DNA from 3 places in the Streptomyces sp. NPDC050485 genome. Region 1 is predicted to be linked to each of the others. Evidence: riboswitches for the same ligand, from Rfam matches in the RefSeq annotation. Region 1 holds a riboswitch; each other region holds the start of a gene.

The links. A riboswitch is a leader RNA that binds a small molecule or an ion and turns the genes downstream of it on or off. The one in region 1 is predicted to bind cobalamin.
Region 2: linked by a shared signal. The riboswitch ahead of ACIBK6_RS03225 (ABC transporter substrate-binding protein) and the one ahead of ACIBK6_RS06905 (cobalamin biosynthesis protein) in region 1 are both predicted to bind cobalamin.
Region 3: linked by a shared signal. The riboswitch ahead of ACIBK6_RS26615 (ribonucleoside-diphosphate reductase subunit alpha) and the one ahead of ACIBK6_RS06905 (cobalamin biosynthesis protein) in region 1 are both predicted to bind cobalamin.

Annotation. Positions count from the first base shown of each region.
Region 1 is NZ_JBITHR010000003.1:63,688-69,784, forward strand. It holds gene ACIBK6_RS06890 (lysozyme) at 1-227, shown strand, start outside; gene ACIBK6_RS06895 (anion permease) at 361-1,623, shown strand; gene ACIBK6_RS06900 (hypothetical protein) at 1,647-1,868, shown strand; cobalamin riboswitch at 1,968-2,110, shown strand; gene ACIBK6_RS06905 (cobalamin biosynthesis protein) at 2,207-3,163, shown strand; gene ACIBK6_RS06910 (cobyric acid synthase) at 3,145-4,650, shown strand; gene ACIBK6_RS06915 (putative cobaltochelatase) at 4,742-6,097, shown strand, end outside.
Region 2 is NZ_JBITHR010000001.1:689,801-695,897, reverse strand. It holds gene clpS (ATP-dependent Clp protease adapter ClpS) at 1-120, shown strand, start outside; gene ACIBK6_RS03240 (DUF2017 domain-containing protein) at 120-701, shown strand; gene ACIBK6_RS03235 (amino acid permease) at 1,021-2,484, shown strand; gene ACIBK6_RS03230 (Mov34/MPN/PAD-1 family protein) at 2,570-2,992, shown strand; cobalamin riboswitch at 2,976-3,122, shown strand; gene ACIBK6_RS03225 (ABC transporter substrate-binding protein) at 3,151-4,182, shown strand; gene ACIBK6_RS03220 (FecCD family ABC transporter permease) at 4,179-5,207, shown strand; gene ACIBK6_RS03215 (ABC transporter ATP-binding protein) at 5,204-5,998, shown strand; gene ACIBK6_RS03210 (putative leader peptide) at 6,065-6,097, shown strand, end outside.
Region 3 is NZ_JBITHR010000014.1:116,679-122,775, forward strand. It holds gene ACIBK6_RS26595 (GntR family transcriptional regulator) at 1-190, shown strand, start outside; gene ACIBK6_RS26600 (DUF3311 domain-containing protein) at 355-624, shown strand; gene mctP (monocarboxylate uptake permease MctP) at 621-2,240, shown strand; gene ACIBK6_RS26610 (Uma2 family endonuclease) at 2,307-2,894, opposite strand; cobalamin riboswitch at 2,982-3,141, shown strand; gene ACIBK6_RS26615 (ribonucleoside-diphosphate reductase subunit alpha) at 3,267-5,669, shown strand; gene ACIBK6_RS26620 (ribonucleotide-diphosphate reductase subunit beta) at 5,670-6,097, shown strand, end outside.

The DNA of each region.
Region 1 (6,097 bases):
TCTACACGACCGCACGCTGGTGGAACGACTGCACCGGCGGCAGCCGGGCCTTCGCCGCGACCCACGCCCTGTGGCTCGCCCGGTACGCCGCGACGCCGGGCGCGCTGCCGGCCGGCTGGTCGTACTGGACGTTCTGGCAGTACGCCAACGGCAGCGGCAGCCTTCCGGGTGATCAGAATCTCTTCAACGGGACTTTCGCGCAGCTGAAGCGGCTCGCGGCGGGCTGAGAGGCGGCTCGCGGTGGGCCGAGAGGGTTGAGAAGCGGCCACATACACCGCCACGCCCGCCTCAGTTCATCTTCCGTTCATCCAGGTTACTTACGTTCGTCCAGCCACTGACGTCGAACGATTGCCTGGGTAAATGGAACACATGACACTGCTGCTCGCGATTGTGATCGCAACAGCTCTCGTGTTCGATTTCACGAACGGTTTCCACGACACCGCCAACGCGATGGCCACCACCATCTCGACCGGCGCCCTGAAGCCCAAGACGGCGGTCGCCATGTCCGCCGCGCTCAACCTGGTCGGCGCGTTCCTGTCAGTGGAGGTCGCCAAGACGATCTCCGGCGGGATCATCGACGAAAAAGGCATCAGAACCGAGGTGATCTTCGCGGCGCTGGTCGGCGCCATCCTGTGGAACCTGCTGACCTGGCTGCTCGGCCTGCCGTCCAGTTCCTCGCACGCCCTGTTCGGCGGACTCATCGGCGCCGCGGTCATGTCGGCGGGCTGGTCCTCGGTGCACGGCTCGACCGTCGTCACCAAGGTGCTGCTCCCCGCGGCCGCCGCCCCGCTCGTCGCGGGCGTCGCCGCACTGCTCGCCACCAAGCTGACGTACCGGATCAACCGCCGCACCGGCGAGAAGGCCACCGCCAAGGGCTACCGCGCGGGCCAGATCGCCTCCGCCGGCCTCGTCTCGCTCGCCCACGGCACCAACGACGCCCAGAAGACGATGGGCATCATCACCCTCGCCCTGGTCGCGAGCGGTGTGCTGCACCCGGGTGCGAACCCCCCGCTGTGGGTCATCGTCTCGGCCGGCCTCGCCATCGCGCTGGGCACCTACCTCGGCGGCTGGCGCATCATCCGCACCATGGGCAAGGGCCTCACCGAGCTCAGGCCGCCGCAGGGCTTCGCCGCCCAGACCGGCGCCGCCGCGGTCATCCTGACCTCCTCGCACCTCGGCTTCTCGCTCTCCACCACCCAGGTCTGCACCGGCTCGGTCATGGGCGCGGGCCTCGGCCGCAAGGGCGGTGTGGTCCGCTGGTCCACCGCCACCCGCATGGTCGTCGCCTGGTGTCTGACGCTGCCGGCGGCCGGACTGGTCGGCGCGGGCGCGGAGTTCCTCACCCGGCAGGGCACGTGGGGCATCGCCGCCGTCGCGGTGCTCCTGGTCGCCGGTGCGGGCATCATCTGGTCGCTCTCGCGCCGCCAGCCCGTCGACCACACCAACGTCACCGCCGACGCGCCCGCCGAAGCGGCCGAGCCCGCCGGTGTCATCACCACCGCGATCGCCGCGGTCACCCCGCCGCCGACCGGCGCCGCCGCCGCGGCCACCGACCTCAAGGCCACGATCCAGGCCCCGGCCCCGGTGACCCCCGCCGACCCGCCCCGCCCGGCGACGGTCTGACCAGGTACAGGTAAGGAATCCTCATGCACATCGACTGGGCGGCTCTCGGCTCCGTCTTCGGCGTCAGCCTCGTGGTGACCGTCGGCCTGGTGGGCCTGTTCACCCTCGGCATCGTCGGCCTCGCCAAGCAGGAGGCCGCGGCCGCCGGCTCCGGCAACGTGGCCCTGGCGCGCACGAGTGCGTACGCCTGCTTCGCGCTCTGCGCGGCGGCCGTCGGGTACGGGATCTACTTGATCGTCGGCTGACCCGCACCGCACTCGCGAACCGCCCTCCGGCTCCGTCGGGGGGCGGTTCGCTGTGTGTCTCGGCACACTCTCGCGCCGCAGGTCAACGGCAAGTTGACGGGTGTTCTCGGTGCGTGGTGGACTGCACCGGCCAGCTACGGCGGCAGAAGAGGAAGCAGGTGCGAATCCGGCGCGGTCCCGCCACTGTCACCGGGGAGCCAATCCCCGCGAGCCAGGAACTCTCACCGCCGGTCACGTCGTACCAGGGCGCGGACACCCTGAGTGAGGACATACCGCCATGCGCGCCTGCCTGTTGAGAATCACCGCAGTTCCACGCGACGGCCTGGCGGGCTGAGCCCGTGCGGGCCGATCGCAGCTTCGCGTACGGCGCCACGGCCGGACTCCTCGGCGACCTCCTGCTCGGCGATCCGCGCCGTGGGCATCCGGTCGCCGCGTTCGGGCGGGCGGCCGGCGCCGTCGAGCGCGTGCTGTGGCGCGACCACCGCGGGTGGGGCGCGCTGCACACCGTCGTGTGCGCGGGCGGCGCCGCGGGCGCCGCTGCCCTCCTTTCCCGCGCCGTACGAGACCGTCCCGCCGCGGCCGCCGCGCTGACCGCCGCCGCCACCTGGATGGTGCTGGGCGGCACTTCGCTGGGCCGCGAGGCGCGGGCCATCGGCGGCGCGCTGGCCGCGGGCGATGTGGAGGTGGCCCGGGAGCGGCTGCCGCACCTGTGCGGGCGCGACCCGCAGTCCCTGGACGCGGACGGGATGGCCAGGGCCGTCGTGGAGTCGGTCGCCGAGAACACCTCGGACGCGGTGGTCGGCGCCCTGGTGTGGGGCGCGCTGGCCGGAGTGCCCGGGCTCGTGGGGTTCCGGGCGGTCAACACCCTGGACGCGATGGTCGGGCACAAATCGGCCAAGTACCGCAGGTACGGCTGGGCTTCGGCGCGCCTGGACGATGTCGCGGGCTGGCCGGGCGCCCGGCTCACCGCCGTCCTCGCTGTGCTCGCCGGGCCGGACACGAGGGGCGCCATACGGGCCTGGCGCGCCGATGCCGCCCGGCACCCGAGCCCCAACGCGGGCCCGGTCGAGGCCTCGTTCGCGGGGGCCCTCGGCGTACGCCTGGGCGGCACGCTCTCCTACGGAGGGCGCGTCGAGCACCGGCCGGTCCTGAACGCATCCGGGCGGGCCGTCGAAGTCGCGGACATCGAGCGGGCGGTACGGCTCTCGCGCCGGGTGGGCTGGCTGACGCTGGCCGCCGCCGTCGCCACGAGGGCCGCTGTGAGGAAGGGACGTACATGGGTGGCGGGCTGCTGATCGCGGGCACGACCTCCGACGCGGGCAAAAGCGTCGTCACGGCCGGGATCTGCCGCTGGCTGGTGCGCCAGGGCGTCAAGGTCGCGCCCTTCAAGGGGCAGAACATGTCGCTGAACTCGTTCGTCACACGCGGGGGCGCGGAGATCGGGCGGGCGCAGGCGATGCAGGCGCAGGCGGCGCGCGTGGAGCCGAGCGCGGTCATGAACCCGGTGCTGCTCAAGCCGGGGAGCGACCGTTCGAGCCAGGTAGTGCTGATGGGCAGGCCCGTGGGCGAGTTGAGCGCCCGCGGCTACCACGGAGGCAGGCAACAGGCACTGCTCGGCACCGTCCTGGAGTGCCTGGAGGAGCTTCGGGGCACGTATGACGCCGTGATCTGCGAGGGGGCGGGCAGCCCGGCCGAGATCAATCTGCGGCGGACCGACATCGTCAACATGGGTATCGCGCGGGCCGCGCGGCTGCCCGTGGTCGTGGTCGGCGACATCGACCGGGGCGGGGTGTTCGCCTCGTTCTTCGGGACGACGGCGCTACTGAGCCCCGAGGACCAGGCGCTGATCGCCGGGTACGTCGTCAACAAGTTCCGGGGCGATGTGTCCCTGCTTGAGCCCGGCATCGAGATGCTGCGCGGCCTCACCGGCCGGCCCACCTACGGGATCCTGCCGTACGCCCACGGCCTCGGCATCGACGAGGAGGACGGCCTCAGGGTGTCGATGCGCGGGGCGGTGCGCGAATCGGTCGTGGCGCCGCCGGTCGGCGAGGACGTGCTGCGCATCGCGGTGTGCGCGGTGCCGCTGATGTCCAACTTCACGGACGTCGACGCGCTCGCCGCCGAACCCGGCGTGGTCGTCCGCTTCGTGGACCGGCCCGAGGAACTCGCCGACGCGGACCTGGTGGTGGTGCCGGGAACGCGCGGCACGGTCCGCGCGTTGGAGTGGCTGAGGGAGCGGGGGCTGGCGGCAGAGCTGGTGCGCAGGGCGGCCGAGGGGCGCCCGGTGCTCGGAATCTGCGGCGGTTTCCAGCTGCTCGGCGAACACATCGAGGACGAGGTCGAGTCGAAGGCGGGCTCGGTGGCGGGCCTCGGCCTGCTGCCCGTACGGGTGCGGTTCGCCGCCGAGAAGACGCTCGCGAGGCCCGTCGGCGAGGCCTTCGGCGAGCAGGTGGAGGGGTACGAGATCCACCACGGCGTCGCCCAAGTCCTGGGCGGGGAAGCCTTCTTGGACGGTTGCCGGGTGGGCGCGGTCTGGGGCACGCACTGGCACGGCTCGCTGGAGAGCGACGGGTTCCGGCGCCGGTTCCTTGAGCAGGTCGCCCAGGCCGCGGGCCGCCGGTTCGTGCCCGCCCCCGACACGTCGTTCGGCGCGCTGCGCGAGGAACAGCTGGACCGGCTCGGCGACCTGATCGAAGAACACGCGGACACCGACGCCCTGTTGAGGCTGATCGAGCAGGGCCCGCCCGCCGGGCTGCCGTTCATCCCGCCGGGGGCGCCGTGAGCGCGCCCCGCAGAGCCGGCGAGAGCCTGCCGCACCCCCTGCCCGGCCCCGCCGGCAACGATCGACCGCCCCTCGAAGGAGTGATCAGCACATGAGCACCCGGTATCCGTTCACCGCCGTCGTCGGCATGGACGACCTGCGCCTTGCGCTGCTCCTGAACGCCGTCAGCCCGGCCGTGGGCGGTGTCCTCGTCCGGGGCGAGAAGGGCACCGCGAAGAGCACGGCCGTCCGGGCCCTCGCGGATCTGCTGCCCGAGGTGGCGGTGGTGGCGGGCTGCCGCTTCAGCTGCGACCCCGACGCACCCGACGCGCAGTGCCCGGACGGGCCGCACGAGGCCGGACCGGGCGCCGCCCGCGCCGCGCGCATGGTCGAGCTCCCGGTGGGCGCCTCCGAGGACCGCCTGGTGGGCGCCCTCGACATCGAGCGCGCCCTCGGCGAGGGCGTGAAGGCCTTCGAGCCGGGCCTGCTCGCGGACGCCCACCGCGGCATCCTGTACGTGGACGAGGTCAACCTCCTGCACGACCACCTCATCGACCTGCTGCTCGACGCCGCCGCCATGGGGTCCTCGTACGTCGAGCGCGAAGGCGTCTCCGTACGGCACGCCGCGCGGTTCCTGCTCGTGGGGACGATGAACCCCGAAGAGGGCGAGCTGCGGCCGCAGTTGCTCGACCGGTTCGGCCTGACCGTCGAGGTCGCCGCCTCCCGCGAGCCCGGGCAGCGGGTGGAGGTGGTGCGGCGCCGGCTGGCGTACGACGACGACCCGGCCGCGTTCGCCGCGCGCTGGGCCGGCGAGGAGGGCGAGCTGCGGGCCCGGATCGTGACCGCGCGCGAACTCCTGCCCTCCGTCGTGCTCGGGGACGCGGTGCTGCTGCAGATCGCCGCCACCTGCGCGGCGTTCGAGGTGGACGGGATGCGCGCCGACATCGTCATGGCGCGGACCGCGACCGCGCTGGCCGCCTGGGACGGGCGTACGGACGTGACGTCCGAGGACGTGCGGCAGGCCGCGCTGCTCGCGCTGCCGCACCGGCGCAGGCGAAACCCCTTCGACGCGCCGGGACTTGACCAGGACAAGCTCGACGAGACCCTGGAGCAGTTCAAGGACGAGACCGAGGGTGACGACGATCCGGATCCGGGCCCCGAAGGACCGGGCGGTCCCGGCGGGGGCGGTGGCATCCCGCCGCAGGGCGACTCCCCCGAGAACCCGGCCGAGGCCCCGGAGGCCGCCGAGGCTCCGGAGGCGGCCGGCTCCCCCGCCCCCGGCGGCCCCGGCGAGCGGGCCGCGGTCAAGGCCGCCGAGCCGTTCCGTACGAAGATGCTGAGTGTGCCCGGTCTCGGCGAGGGCGCGGCGGGCCGCCGCTCGCGGGCCCGTACCGACCACGGCAGGACGACCGGTTCGCGGCGGCCCCAAGGGGCCCTCACCAAGCTGCACTTGGCGGCGACCGTGCAG
Region 2 (6,097 bases), on a different contig from region 1:
GACGTGCACCACAGGGGCAGGGCCGTGGTCTCCAGCGGCAGCCGCGAGGAGATGGAACGCGACGTGCAGGCGATGCACGGCTACGGGCTGTGGGCCACGCTCTCGCAGGACCGCAACTGATGGCCGGGCACTTCGAGGCACTCCCCGCCGGCGGCGCGGCCGTCGCGCTCGACGAGGTCGAGATCGCCATCCTGCGCTCGCTCGCGGTCCAGCTGCTCGAACTCATCGGCCCCGGCGACGAACCGGCCGCGCAGGACGACCCGCTCGCCGCGCTGTTCGCCGAGGGCCCGAGCGAGCCGCCCGCCGACCCGGCCCTCGCCCGGCTCTTCCCGGACGCGTACGCCAGTGACGAGAGCGACGAACTGCGCGCCAAGTCAAGCGAGTTCAGGCGCTTCACCGAGACCGACCTGCGCTCGCGCAAGCGGGCCGACGCGCTCGCGGTCGTCCACGGCCTCGACGCGCTGACCCCCAAGGGCGACGGCGGAGCCGTCCTGAAGCTGACCGCCGAGGACTCGCAGCACTGGCTGGGCGCGCTCAACGACCTGCGGCTGACCATCGGCACCCGCCTGGAGGTCACCGACGAGGACGAGAGCGGCGAGCTCTACCGGCTGCCGGACGACGATCCGCGCAAGCCGATGGTGATGGCCTATCTCTGGCTGGGTGTGCTGCAAGAAACACTCGTCGAAACGCTCATGCCCTGACTGATCGACCGGGAGATGGCCGTTCGCTCAGCGGACGCTCAAATCCGTATAACGATCCCATCACCGCATCGACCTGCTTTGTCATGCTGAGGGACTTTTGTCCGCTTCTTCCTGTGGTGTGCGCCACAGTGGCTGATATTGATCACCCGTAAGCCCGTGATAAATCTTCACGACCACCCGGGGACGCCACCCATGTTCCCCGGGGGCGCTGTGCCGGCTGACCGCCGGTGGCACTCCATCCACATCCGGGGGGATCAGGACCTGATCCGTCGCTTCGTGACCGAGGCGGGCGGGTCAGCATGGAGAAAGGCGCACCACCATGACCTCAGTGCAGGTCGACAAGCACGACGACCGTCCTGCCGGCAATGAGGCCGCGGGGACCGCCCCCAGCGCGGGCGAGGGCTCGGGCGAGGGATACCAGCGGGGCCTCGGGGCCCGGCAGATCCAGATGATCGCGATCGGCGGTGCCATCGGCACCGGCCTCTTCCTCGGCGCGGGCAAGGCCATCTCGAAGGCCGGCCCCAGCCTCATCCTGGCCTACGCGATCGCGGGCCTGGTCATCTTCTTCATCATGCGCGCGCTCGGCGAGCTGCTCATGTACCGACCGGTTTCGGGCTCCTTCTCGGAGTACGCCCGGGAGTTCGTCGGCCCGTTCTGGGGCTACGTCACCGGCTGGACGTACTGGCTCTTCTGGGTCGTCACCGGCATCACCGAAGTCACCGCGGCCGCCCAGTACATGTCCTTCTGGACCCACAACAGCGTGCCCCAGTGGGCCTACGCGCTGGTCTTCACCCTCATCCTGTACGCCGTGAACCTGATCTCCGTGAAGCTCTTCGGTGAGCTGGAGTTCTGGTTCTCCATGGTCAAGGTGACCGCCATCGTCGGCATGATCCTGATCTGCGCCGGCATCCTCACCGTCGGCTTCTCGGACGCCGCGGACACCGCCACCGTCGCCAACCTCTGGAACGACGGCGGGTTCTTCCCCAAGGGCATCGGCGGCACGCTGATGACCCTGCAGATCGTGATGTTCGCCTTCCTCGCCGTCGAGCTGGTCGGCGTCACCGCGGGCGAGTCCAAGGACCCCGAGACGACGCTCCCCAAGGCCATCAACACCGTGCCGTGGCGCATCGCCGTCTTCTACATCGGCGCCCTGATCATGATCCTCTCGGTCGTCCCGTGGCACGAGTTCCAGCCGGGCGTCAGCCCCTTCGTCGCGGCCTTCGAGAAGATGGGCCTGGGCGTCGGCGCCGCGATCGTCAACTTCGTCGTGCTGACCGCCGCGCTCTCCTCCTGCAACTCGGGCATGTACTCCACCGGCCGCATGCTGCGCGACCTCGCGCTCAACGGCCAGGGCCCGAAGGTCTTCACCAAGCTCACCAGGAGCGGCACCCCGCTGGTCGGCACCACGGTCTCCGCCGCGCTGATGCTGGTCGGCGTCTGGATCAACTACGTCGCCCCCGGCAAGGCCTTCGACTACGTCGTCTCCTTCGCCACCATCTCCGGCATGTGGGCCTGGATCATGATCCTGGTCTGCCAGATCCGCTACCGCGCCAAGTCCGACCGCGGCGAGCTGCCGAAGTCGAGCTTCCGCGCCCCGGGCGCCCCGTGGACCAGCTGGTTCGCGCTGGTCTTCATCGGCATGGTCATCGTGATGATGGGCATCGACAAGGACTCCCGCGTCTCGCTGTACTGCGCGCCGCTGTGGGGCCTGATCCTGGGTGTCTCCTACCTGGTCCTGAAGGCCAAGAACCCGGAGAACAAGGCGTTCGCCAAGCGCAGCTGAGGCTCTGACCAGCCAGTTCTCACCATGCGGGCCGTTCCGTACCGACACTCGGTACGGAACGGCCTGTCTGCTTATCCTTGCCGACATGCTGACCATCACCCAGGCCCTGTACGACCAGCTCGTCGCGCACGCCCGCGCCGACCACCCCGACGAGGCGTGCGGTGTGGTCGCGGGCCCGGCGGGCACCGGCCGCGCCGAGCGCTTCATCCCGATGCTGAACGCGGCCCGCTCGCCCACGTTCTACGAGTTCGACTCCCAGGACCTCCTCAAGCTGTACCGCGAGATGGACGACCGCGACGAGGAGCCGGTGATCGTCTACCACTCCCACACGGCGACCGAGGCCTACCCCTCGCGCACCGACGTGTCGTACGCGAACGAGCCCGGCGCCCACTACGTCCTGGTCTCGACGGCGGACACGGACGGGGCGGGGGAGTTCCAGTTCCGCTCGTACCGCATCGTGGACGGCGTGATCACGGAGGAGGACGTCAAGATCGTCGAGGCATACTGACGGTACGCAATCGACCGATTTGGGCGGCAGGAACCAGGAAGCCGGTGTGACTCCGGCACGGTCCCGCCACTGTGACCGGCGCCCTCGCGGCGCCGGAAGCCAGGAACTGACCTGCCGCCTTCTCCCGCCGACAGGGGACGTGGAAATCCCCTTGGAGGATGAGCTCAGCCATGTCCTGGCGCCGCGCGGCACTCGCCGCCGCCCTGCTGTTCCCGCTCGCCGCGTGCACGACCCCGCCGCGCCCCGACGCCGCGGGCGGCCCGGCCCCCGGCTTCCCGTACACGGTCACCAACTGCGGGGTGACGACAACGTTCACCGCGCCCCCGAAGCGGGCCGTGGCGATGAACCAGCACGCCACGGAGGTGATGCTGGAGCTGGGCCTCGCCAAGTCCCTTGCGGGCACTGCCTACTTGGACGACAAGGTGCTGGCGAAGTACGAGCGGGACTACCGGTCGGTCCCGGTCCTCGCGGCCGAATACCCCTCCTACGAGAAGCTCCTGGCCGCCAACCCGGACTACGTGTACGGCGGTTACGCCTCCGCCTTCTCGCCGAACGAGGGCCGGGCGCGGGAGGCGCTGACCAAGAGCGGCATCAAGACCCGCCTGAACGTGGAGAACTGCCCCCAGGGCCCCGCGACCACGATGGACGACGTGTACGAGGAGGTCCGCGAGGTCGGCCGGACCTTCGGAGTCGCGGACCGGGCCGAGTCGTGGGTGCGGTCGGCCGAGGCCGTCAACGAGCGGACGCGGACGGCCCTTGCGGGCGCGGCTCCGCTGTCCGTCTTCGTCTACGACAGCGGCGACAAGACGGCGTTCACGGTGGGCGGCAAGGGCATCGGCAACGACATCGTGACGCGGGCGGGCGGCCGCAACGTCTTCGCCGCAGACCTGAAGGACAAGTCCTTCGGCGACGCGAGCTGGGAGAACGTGGTGGCCCGCGCCCCCGAGGTCATCCTGATCCTGGACTACGGCGGCACGAGCGCCGAGGCGAAGAAGCAGCGCCTGCGCACGGACCCGGCCCTGGCCTCCGTCCCAGCCGTCAAGAACAACCGCTTCGCCGTGCTGCCCCTGTCCGACATGGTGACGGGCGTCCGCGCCCCGGACGCGGTGTCGAAGCTCGCGGAGCAGTTGCGCGGGGGGACGAAGCCGGGCGCAAGCCGGGAGGCCGGAGAGCCCGGGGCGGCCCGGTGATCCCGCGGTGGCGCTACCCGGCGCTGCTCGCCGCGCTGGCACTCACCCTGGTCGCCGCCGCCACCGCCGGGCTCGCGCTCGGCTCGGTGGCGATCCCGGCCGATCAGATCCTGGCCATCGTCACCGGGGCGACCGGCCCCTCCCCGTACCGCACCATCGTCCTGGAGGTACGGGCGCCCCGCGTCGTGCTCGGCGCGGTCACCGGTGCCGGTCTCGCCGTTATCGGCACCGTCCTGCAGGCCCTCGTGCGCAACCCGCTCGCCGACCCGTTCCTGCTCGGGGTCTCCAGCGGGGCCTCCGCCGGGGCCGTCGCCGTGATCGTCCTCGGCGTGGGCGCCGGGGTGACCACCACCCTCGCCCTCCCCGCCGCCGCCTTCGCGGGCGCACTCGCCGCCCTGGTCCTCGTGTACGCCCTGGCCAGGCGCGGCGGCTCGATGACCGGCGGCCGCCTCGTGCTCGCCGGGGTCGCCGTCTCGTACATCCTGTCCGCGCTCACCAGCCTGCTCCTGGTCACCTCGGCGAGCGCCGAACACCTCCAGGAAGTACTGCACTGGACGCTCGGCGGACTCGGCGGCGCCCGCTGGGACATGCTGGCCCTGCCCACCACCGTCCTCGCCGCCGGCACCCTCGTCCTGATCGCGCTGGCCCGCCCGCTGGACCTGCTCCTGGTGGGGGAGGAGGGCGCCACCGTCCTCGGCCTGGACACCGGCCGCTTCCGCGCGGGCGTCTTCGTGCTCGCCTCCCTGCTCACCGGCGCGCTCGTCGCGTACAGCGGGGCGATCGGGTTCGTCGGCCTGATGGTTCCGCACGCCGCCCGCCTCGCCGTCGGCGCCGCCCACCGCACCCTGCTCCCGGTCGCAGCCCTCGGCGGCGCCGCCTTCCTGGTCCTGGCCGACCTCGCGGCCCGCACCGTCGCCGCCCCGCAGGACATCCCGGTCGGCGTGCTCACCGCGCTCACCGGCGGCCCGTTCTTCCTCTGGATGCTGCGCGGCCGCGGGGCCGGCGCGGAAGGCGGCCCCGCATGACGACGCTGCGCGCCGAGTCGCTCTCATACACCACACCGCAGGGCCGCGAACTGCTCTCCGGCATCGAACTCACCGCCCGCGACGGCGAGACCGTCGGCCTGGTCGGCCCCAACGGCAGCGGCAAGACGACCCTGCTGCGCTGCCTGTACGGAACCCTGCGCCCCACCACCGGCCGTGTCCTGCTCGACGGCGACGACCTGCACGCCCTGCCGGTGAAAGCACGCGCCCGCCGCATCGCGACCGTCCCGCAGGACGCCCACGCGGGCGGCATCGAGCTGACCGTCCGCGAGATCGTCGCCATGGGCCGCTCCCCGCACCACCGCTTCTGGGAGGCGGACACCACCACCGACCGCGCCCTCGTGCACGAGGCGCTCGCCCGCGTCGGCATCGCGGACCTCGCCGGCCGCCCCTTCCCGTCGCTGTCCGGCGGCGAACGCCAGCGCGCGCTGGTCGCCAGAGCCCTCGTACAGCAGCCGGACGTCATCGTCCTGGACGAGCCGACCAACCACCTGGACATCCGCTACCAGCTCGAAGTCCTGTCCCTGGTAAGGGAGTTGGGCACGGTCGGCCTGCTCGCCCTGCACGACCTGAATCTCGCCGCGCACTACTGCGACCGGCTGGTCGTCCTCGCCGGGGGCCACATCGTGGCGGCAGGGGAGCCCGCGGACGTGCTCACCGCCCCGCTGCTCGCCGAGGTGTACGGGGTGAACGCCGAGGTGAGCGTTCACCCGGCCACCGGCGCACCGATCGTCGTCTATCTGCCGCCCACAGCGGCGGCGACCACATCCTGAGCGGGATCCGTCCAGGATGCGAGATCACATTCCGGGAAGCGGACCGGGAATCTATACGATGACCCCATGGTTTCGAACGACGTGAGCGACAAGACGCCG
Region 3 (6,097 bases), on a different contig from region 1:
GGAGACCATCGAGACCTCGCTCGCCACCCCGCGCGAGGCCGGACTGCTCGGCACCGACGTGGGCCTGCCGATGCTGATGCTGTCCCGCCACTCCCTCGACGGCGACGGCGAACCGGTGGAGTGGGTGCGGTCGGTGTACCGGGGCGACCGGTACAAGTTCGTGGCGAGACTCAAGCGCCCGGCCGACTGAGGCCGCTCCTCACCTTTCACACCGCCACCTTTCGCACCTCAGGCATCCACGCCATCGTCCGCTATCCGGACGGGGGTTCCCTTGGCTGGCACTGTCCCCTAGATTTCCTGCGCATTACCGGAGTGATCCAACGCACAGGTGATCGTGAGGGGACGGAGCACCCAATGCCGGAATCGACGGAAGTGAAGAGACCGGTGATCACGCCCTTGCGCGTGGTCATCGCGCTCTGCCTGATCGCGCCCTTCGTGGCGATGCTGTGGGTGAGTTCGTACGCCAAGACCGATCCGACGCTCGGCGGCATCCCGTTCTTCTACTGGTACCAGATGCTCTGGGTGCTGATATCCACCGCGCTCACGATGATCGCGTACAAGCTCTGGCAGCACGACCAGCGCTCGCGCACCTCTGACGACAAGAAGGGGGGTGCGTCCGCGTGAAGCACGGCGTGAACGGCGTCGCCCTCGGCGTCTTCATCTTCTTCTTCCTGGCCGTCACCGTGATCGGCTTCCTGGCCGCCCGCTGGCGCAAGGCCGAGAACGAGCAGAGCCTCGACGAATGGGGCCTGGGCGGGCGGTCGTTCGGCACCTGGGTCACCTGGTTCCTGCTCGGCGGCGACCTCTATACGGCGTACACCTTCGTAGCGGTTCCCGCGGCCGTGTACGCGGCGGGCGCGGCCGGCTTCTTCGCGGTGCCCTACACGATCCTGGTCTACCCGCTGATCTTCACCTTCCTGCCGCGCCTGTGGTCGGTCTCGCACAAGCACGGCTACGTCACCACCTCGGACTTCGTGCGCGGCCGGTTCGGCTCGAAGGGCCTGTCGCTCGCGGTCGCGGTCACCGGCATCCTCGCCACCATGCCGTACATCGCGCTCCAACTGGTCGGCATCCAGGCCGTGTTGGACGTCATGGGGGTGGGCGGCGGGTCGTCCAACTGGTTCGTCAAGGACCTGCCGCTGCTCATCGCCTTCGCGGTGCTCGCGGCGTACACCTACTCCTCCGGGCTGCGCGCCCCCGCGCTGATCGCGTTCGTCAAAGACGGGCTGATCTACCTGGTCATCGCGGTGGCGATCATCTACATCCCGATCAAGCTGGGCGGCTTCGACGCCATCTTCAGCGCGGCGCAGCACAAGTTCGCGGGCCCGCCCGGCGGGAAGCCGACGGGGGCGCTCGCGCCCGGCGAGGCGAGCCAGTGGACGTACGCCACCCTCGCGCTCGGCTCGGCGCTCGCGCTCTTCATGTATCCGCACTCGATCACCGCGACGCTGTCCTCGCGCAGCCGCAACGTGATCCGCCGCAACACCACGATCCTGCCGCTGTACTCACTGATGCTGGGCCTGCTCGCGCTGCTCGGCTTCATGGCGATCGCGGCGGGCGTCAACGTCAAGAACGGCCAGCTGGCGATCCCGCAGCTGTTCGCGGACATGTTCCCGGACTGGTTCGCGGGCGTGGCCTTCGCGGCGATCGGCATCGGCGCGCTGGTCCCGGCGGCGATCATGTCCATCGCGGCGGCGAACCTGTTCACCCGCAACATCTACAAGGACTTCATCCGGCCCGACGCGACGGCCGCGCAGGAGACCCGGGTCTCCAAGCTGGTCTCGCTCCTGGTGAAGGTCGGCGCGCTGGTCTTCGTCCTGACCATGGACAAGACCGTGGCCATCAACTTCCAGCTGCTCGGCGGCATCTGGATCCTGCAGACCTTCCCGGCCCTGGTCGGCGGCCTGTTCACGCGCTGGTTCCACCGCTGGGCGCTGCTCGCGGGCTGGGCGGTCGGCATGGCGTACGGCACGCTCGCGGCGTACGGCGTCGCCTCGCCCACCCAGAAGCACTTCGGCGGCTCCTCAAAGGAGATCCCGGGCATCGGCGAGATCGGCTACATCGGCCTGACGGCCTTCGTCCTGAACGTCGTGGTCACCGTGGTCCTGACCGTCGTCCTGCGCGCGGTGAAGGCCCCGGACGGCGTGGACGAGACGTCCCCGTCGGACTACACGGCCGACGCGGGCGACCCGGGAGTGAGCACGGACCTGCCGCCCGCAACGGCGGGCGCGGCCCACTGAGTTCCCGTTGTACGACGAAGGGCCGCGGCACCTGGGCAGGTGCCGCGGCCCTTCGCTGTGGGTCGGTCAGCGCACCCAGTCCTTGAGCTGCTCGGTCTGGAGGGTAATGCCGACGGGCTCGGGCAGCTCGATGTCCCTGCCGAAGGGCAGCGTGCGCACCGCCGCGTACCGGCGGCCTTCGGGCTCGCTGTAGACGGAGATCTCACACTTGGCGCGGTCGATGAGCAGGTATACGGGGATGCCTGTCTCCGCGTAGGCGCGGGGCTTCTCGACGTGGTCCCGCCGGTGGGTATCGGAGTCCCACGAGGTCACCTCGACGACCATGAGGATCGGCTCGGGTTCGACCCAGTCACCCTGCCCGACAAAGGCATCCGGATGAGCCAGCACCGCATCGGGGATGGCCCGCCCAGTCCGGTATTCCTCCGCCTTGATCCCCTGCCCCGGGTGCAGGAAGAGGTCGTCAGGCCGGGCCTGCATGCAGATCTTGAGCAGCCACTGAATGATCCGGTTGTGGTCGCCGTCCGGCATGGCCTTGCTCCTGATTACCCCGTCGATGAATTCGAGCCGCGTTCCCTCCCTCTCGCGGGCCGCTATGCGCGCCAGAGCTTCGAATTCGTCGGGCAGCATGTGGGGCCGGTCGGACATCACGGTCATGCCTCGCTCGCCTTCCTCGACGGTACTGTCTCCGACGATAGCGGAGAGGTACGTCACAGGGATGCCGCATCGCGGCCGACACAACATGTGGGGGGTGCCGCACTCGGCGCCCCCCACATGTATGCTCGTCCTCGCTGTCGCCGCAGGGGAATCCGGTGGAAATCCGGAACTGTCCCGCAACGGTGTACTTGGTGCGGTTTGTCGCACCCTGTGAGTCCGAGGACCTGCCGACGGCGCATCCGGCTCGACCGAACCGGGTGCCGAGACGTCCGGGCCTCGCGGTTGGGCCGGTGGACGACGTGCTCAGGGCTGCCCCGACGCGCGCCTCCGCCTCCCCCGAAGGCCCCGTGCCGAGCGAGGGAGTGCCCCCACGTGACCATCGCCCCAGCGGATCCCGCTTCAGTGATCACCGAAGAACTGGCGGATGCGCCCGGGACCGCGCTGCTGCGGACCCTGACCGACCTCACCGCCGACCTCGCGGACACCGACCCCGGCCGGGTCGCCGCCGCCGCGCTCCGGGGCCGCAACGCCCGCTCGGACGAGGCGGAACTGCGGAGCCTGGCCACCGAGGCGGCCGCGGGGCTCATCTCCGAGGACCCGGCGTACTCCCGTCTCGCCGCCCGGCTCCTGACGATCACCATCGCCGAAGAGGCCGCCGGCCAGGGCGCGTTGTCGTTCGCCGCCTCGGTCGAGGTCGGCCACCGCGAGGGCCTGATCGCCGACCGCACCGCCGACTTCGTACGCACCCACACCACCCGCCTGGACGCCCTGGTCGAGGCCGCGCTCGCCGACGGCGCCGACGACCGCTTCGGCTACTTCGGCCTGCGCACCCTCTACTCCCGCTACCTGCTCCGCCACCCGATCACCCGCAAGGTCATCGAGACCCCCCAGCACTTCATGCTGCGCGTGGCGTCCGGCCTCGCCGAGGACGATTCGGTGCGCGCCCTGGACGAAGTGGCGTCCCTGTACGGCCTGATGAGCCGCCTGGACTACCTCCCGTCCTCCCCCACGCTCTTCAACTCCGGCACCCGCCACCCCCAGATGTCGTCCTGCTACCTGCTCGACTCCCCGCTGGACGAGCTGGACTCCATCTACGACCGCTACCACCAGGTCGCCCGCCTCTCCAAGCACGCCGGCGGCATCGGGCTCTCGTACTCCCGCATCCGCAGCCGCGGTTCGCTGATCCGGGGCACCAACGGGCACTCCAACGGCATCGTCCCGTTCCTCAAGACGCTGGACGCCTCGGTCGCGGCGGTCAACCAGGGCGGCCGGCGCAAGGGCGCGGCGGCGGTGTACCTGGAGACCTGGCACTCCGACATCGAGGAGTTCCTGGAGCTGCGCGACAACACCGGTGAGGACCAGCGGCGTACGCACAACCTGAACCTCGCGCACTGGATCCCCGACGAGTTCATGCGCCGCGTCGACGCGGACGGCCAGTGGTCGCTGTTCTCGCCCGCCGACGTGCCCGAGCTCGTCGACCTGTGGGGCGAGGAGTTCGACGCCGCCTACCGCAAGGCCGAGGCGGCCGGGCTCGCCCAGAAGACCATGCCCGCACGCGACCTGTACGGCCGCATGATGCGTACCCTCGCGCAGACCGGCAACGGCTGGATGACGTTCAAGGACGCCTCCAACCGCACCGCCAACCAGACGGCGGAGCCCGGCCACACGGTCCACTCCTCCAACCTGTGCACCGAGATCCTTGAGGTGACCGACGACGGCGAGACGGCCGTCTGCAACCTCGGCTCGGTCAACCTGGGTGCGTTCGTCGTCGGTGACGGCATCGACTGGGAGCGCCTGGACGAGACCGTCCGTACCGCCGTCACCTTCCTCGACCGCGTCGTGGACATCAACTTCTACCCGACCGAGCAGGCGGGCCGCTCCAACGCCAAGTGGCGCCCGGTGGGCCTGGGCGCGATGGGCCTCCAGGACGTCTTCTTCAAGCTGCGCCTGCCCTTCGACTCCCCCGAGGCGAAGGCGCTCTCCACCAAGCTCTCCGAGCGGATCATGCTGACCGCCTACGAGGCGTCCACCGACCTCGCCGAGCGGTCGGGCCCGCTGCCCGCCTGGGACAAGACCCGCACCGCGCGCGGGGTGCTGCACCCCGACCACTACGACGTCGAGCTGAACTGGCCGGAGCGCTGGGCGGCCCTGCGCGAGCGCATCGCCGCGGTCGGCATGCGCAACTCGCTGCTCCTCGCGATCGCGCCGACCGCGACCATCGCGTCCATCGCGGGCGTGTACGAGTGCATCGAGCCGCAGGTCTCCAACCTCTTCAAGCGCGAGACGCTGAGCGGTGAATTCCTCCAGGTGAACGGCTACTTGGTCGATGACCTCAAGAAGCTCGGCGTGTGGGACGCCCAGTCCCGCGAGGCGCTGCGCGAGGCCAGCGGCTCGGTGCAGGACTTCGGCTGGATCCCGGCCGACGTCCGCGCGCTGTACCGCACGGCGTGGGAGATCCCGCAGCGCGGCCTGATCGACATGGCCGCCGCGCGGACCCCGTTCCTGGACCAGTCCCAGTCGCTGAACCTGTTCCTGGAGACGCCCACCATCGGCAAGCTGTCGTCGATGTACGCGTACGCCTGGAAGCAGGGCCTGAAGACGACGTACTACCTGCGCTCCCGCCCGGCGACCCGCATCGCCCGCGCGGCCCAGGCCACCACCCCCATCCTCCCCCTGCCTTCGGCGGGGGCACCCCCAGTACAGCAGGCCGCCCCCGACGCGGACGCGATCGCCTGCTCCCTCGAAAACCCCGAGTCCTGCGAGGCGTGCCAGTAAATGACCACCGAGAACAAGAACCTCCTGGACCCGGGCTTCGAGCTCACCCTGCGCCCCATGCGTTACCCGGACTTCTACGAGCGCTACCGGGACGCGATCAAGAACACCTGGACCGTCGAGGAGGTCGACCTCCACTCCGACGTCGCCGACCTCGCGAAGCTCACGCCGGGTGAGCAGCACATGATCGGGCGCCTGGTGGCCTTCTTCGCCACCGGGGACTCGATCGTCTCGAACAACCTGGTGCTGACCCTCTACAAGCACATCAACTCCCCCGAAGCGCGGCTCTACTTGAGCCGTCAGCTCTTCGAGGAGGCCGTGCACGTCCAGTTCTATCTGACGCTGCTCGACACCTATCTGCCCGACCCGGAGGACCGCGCTGCCGCGTTCGACGCGGTCGAGGAGATCCCCTCGATCCGCGAGAAGGCGCA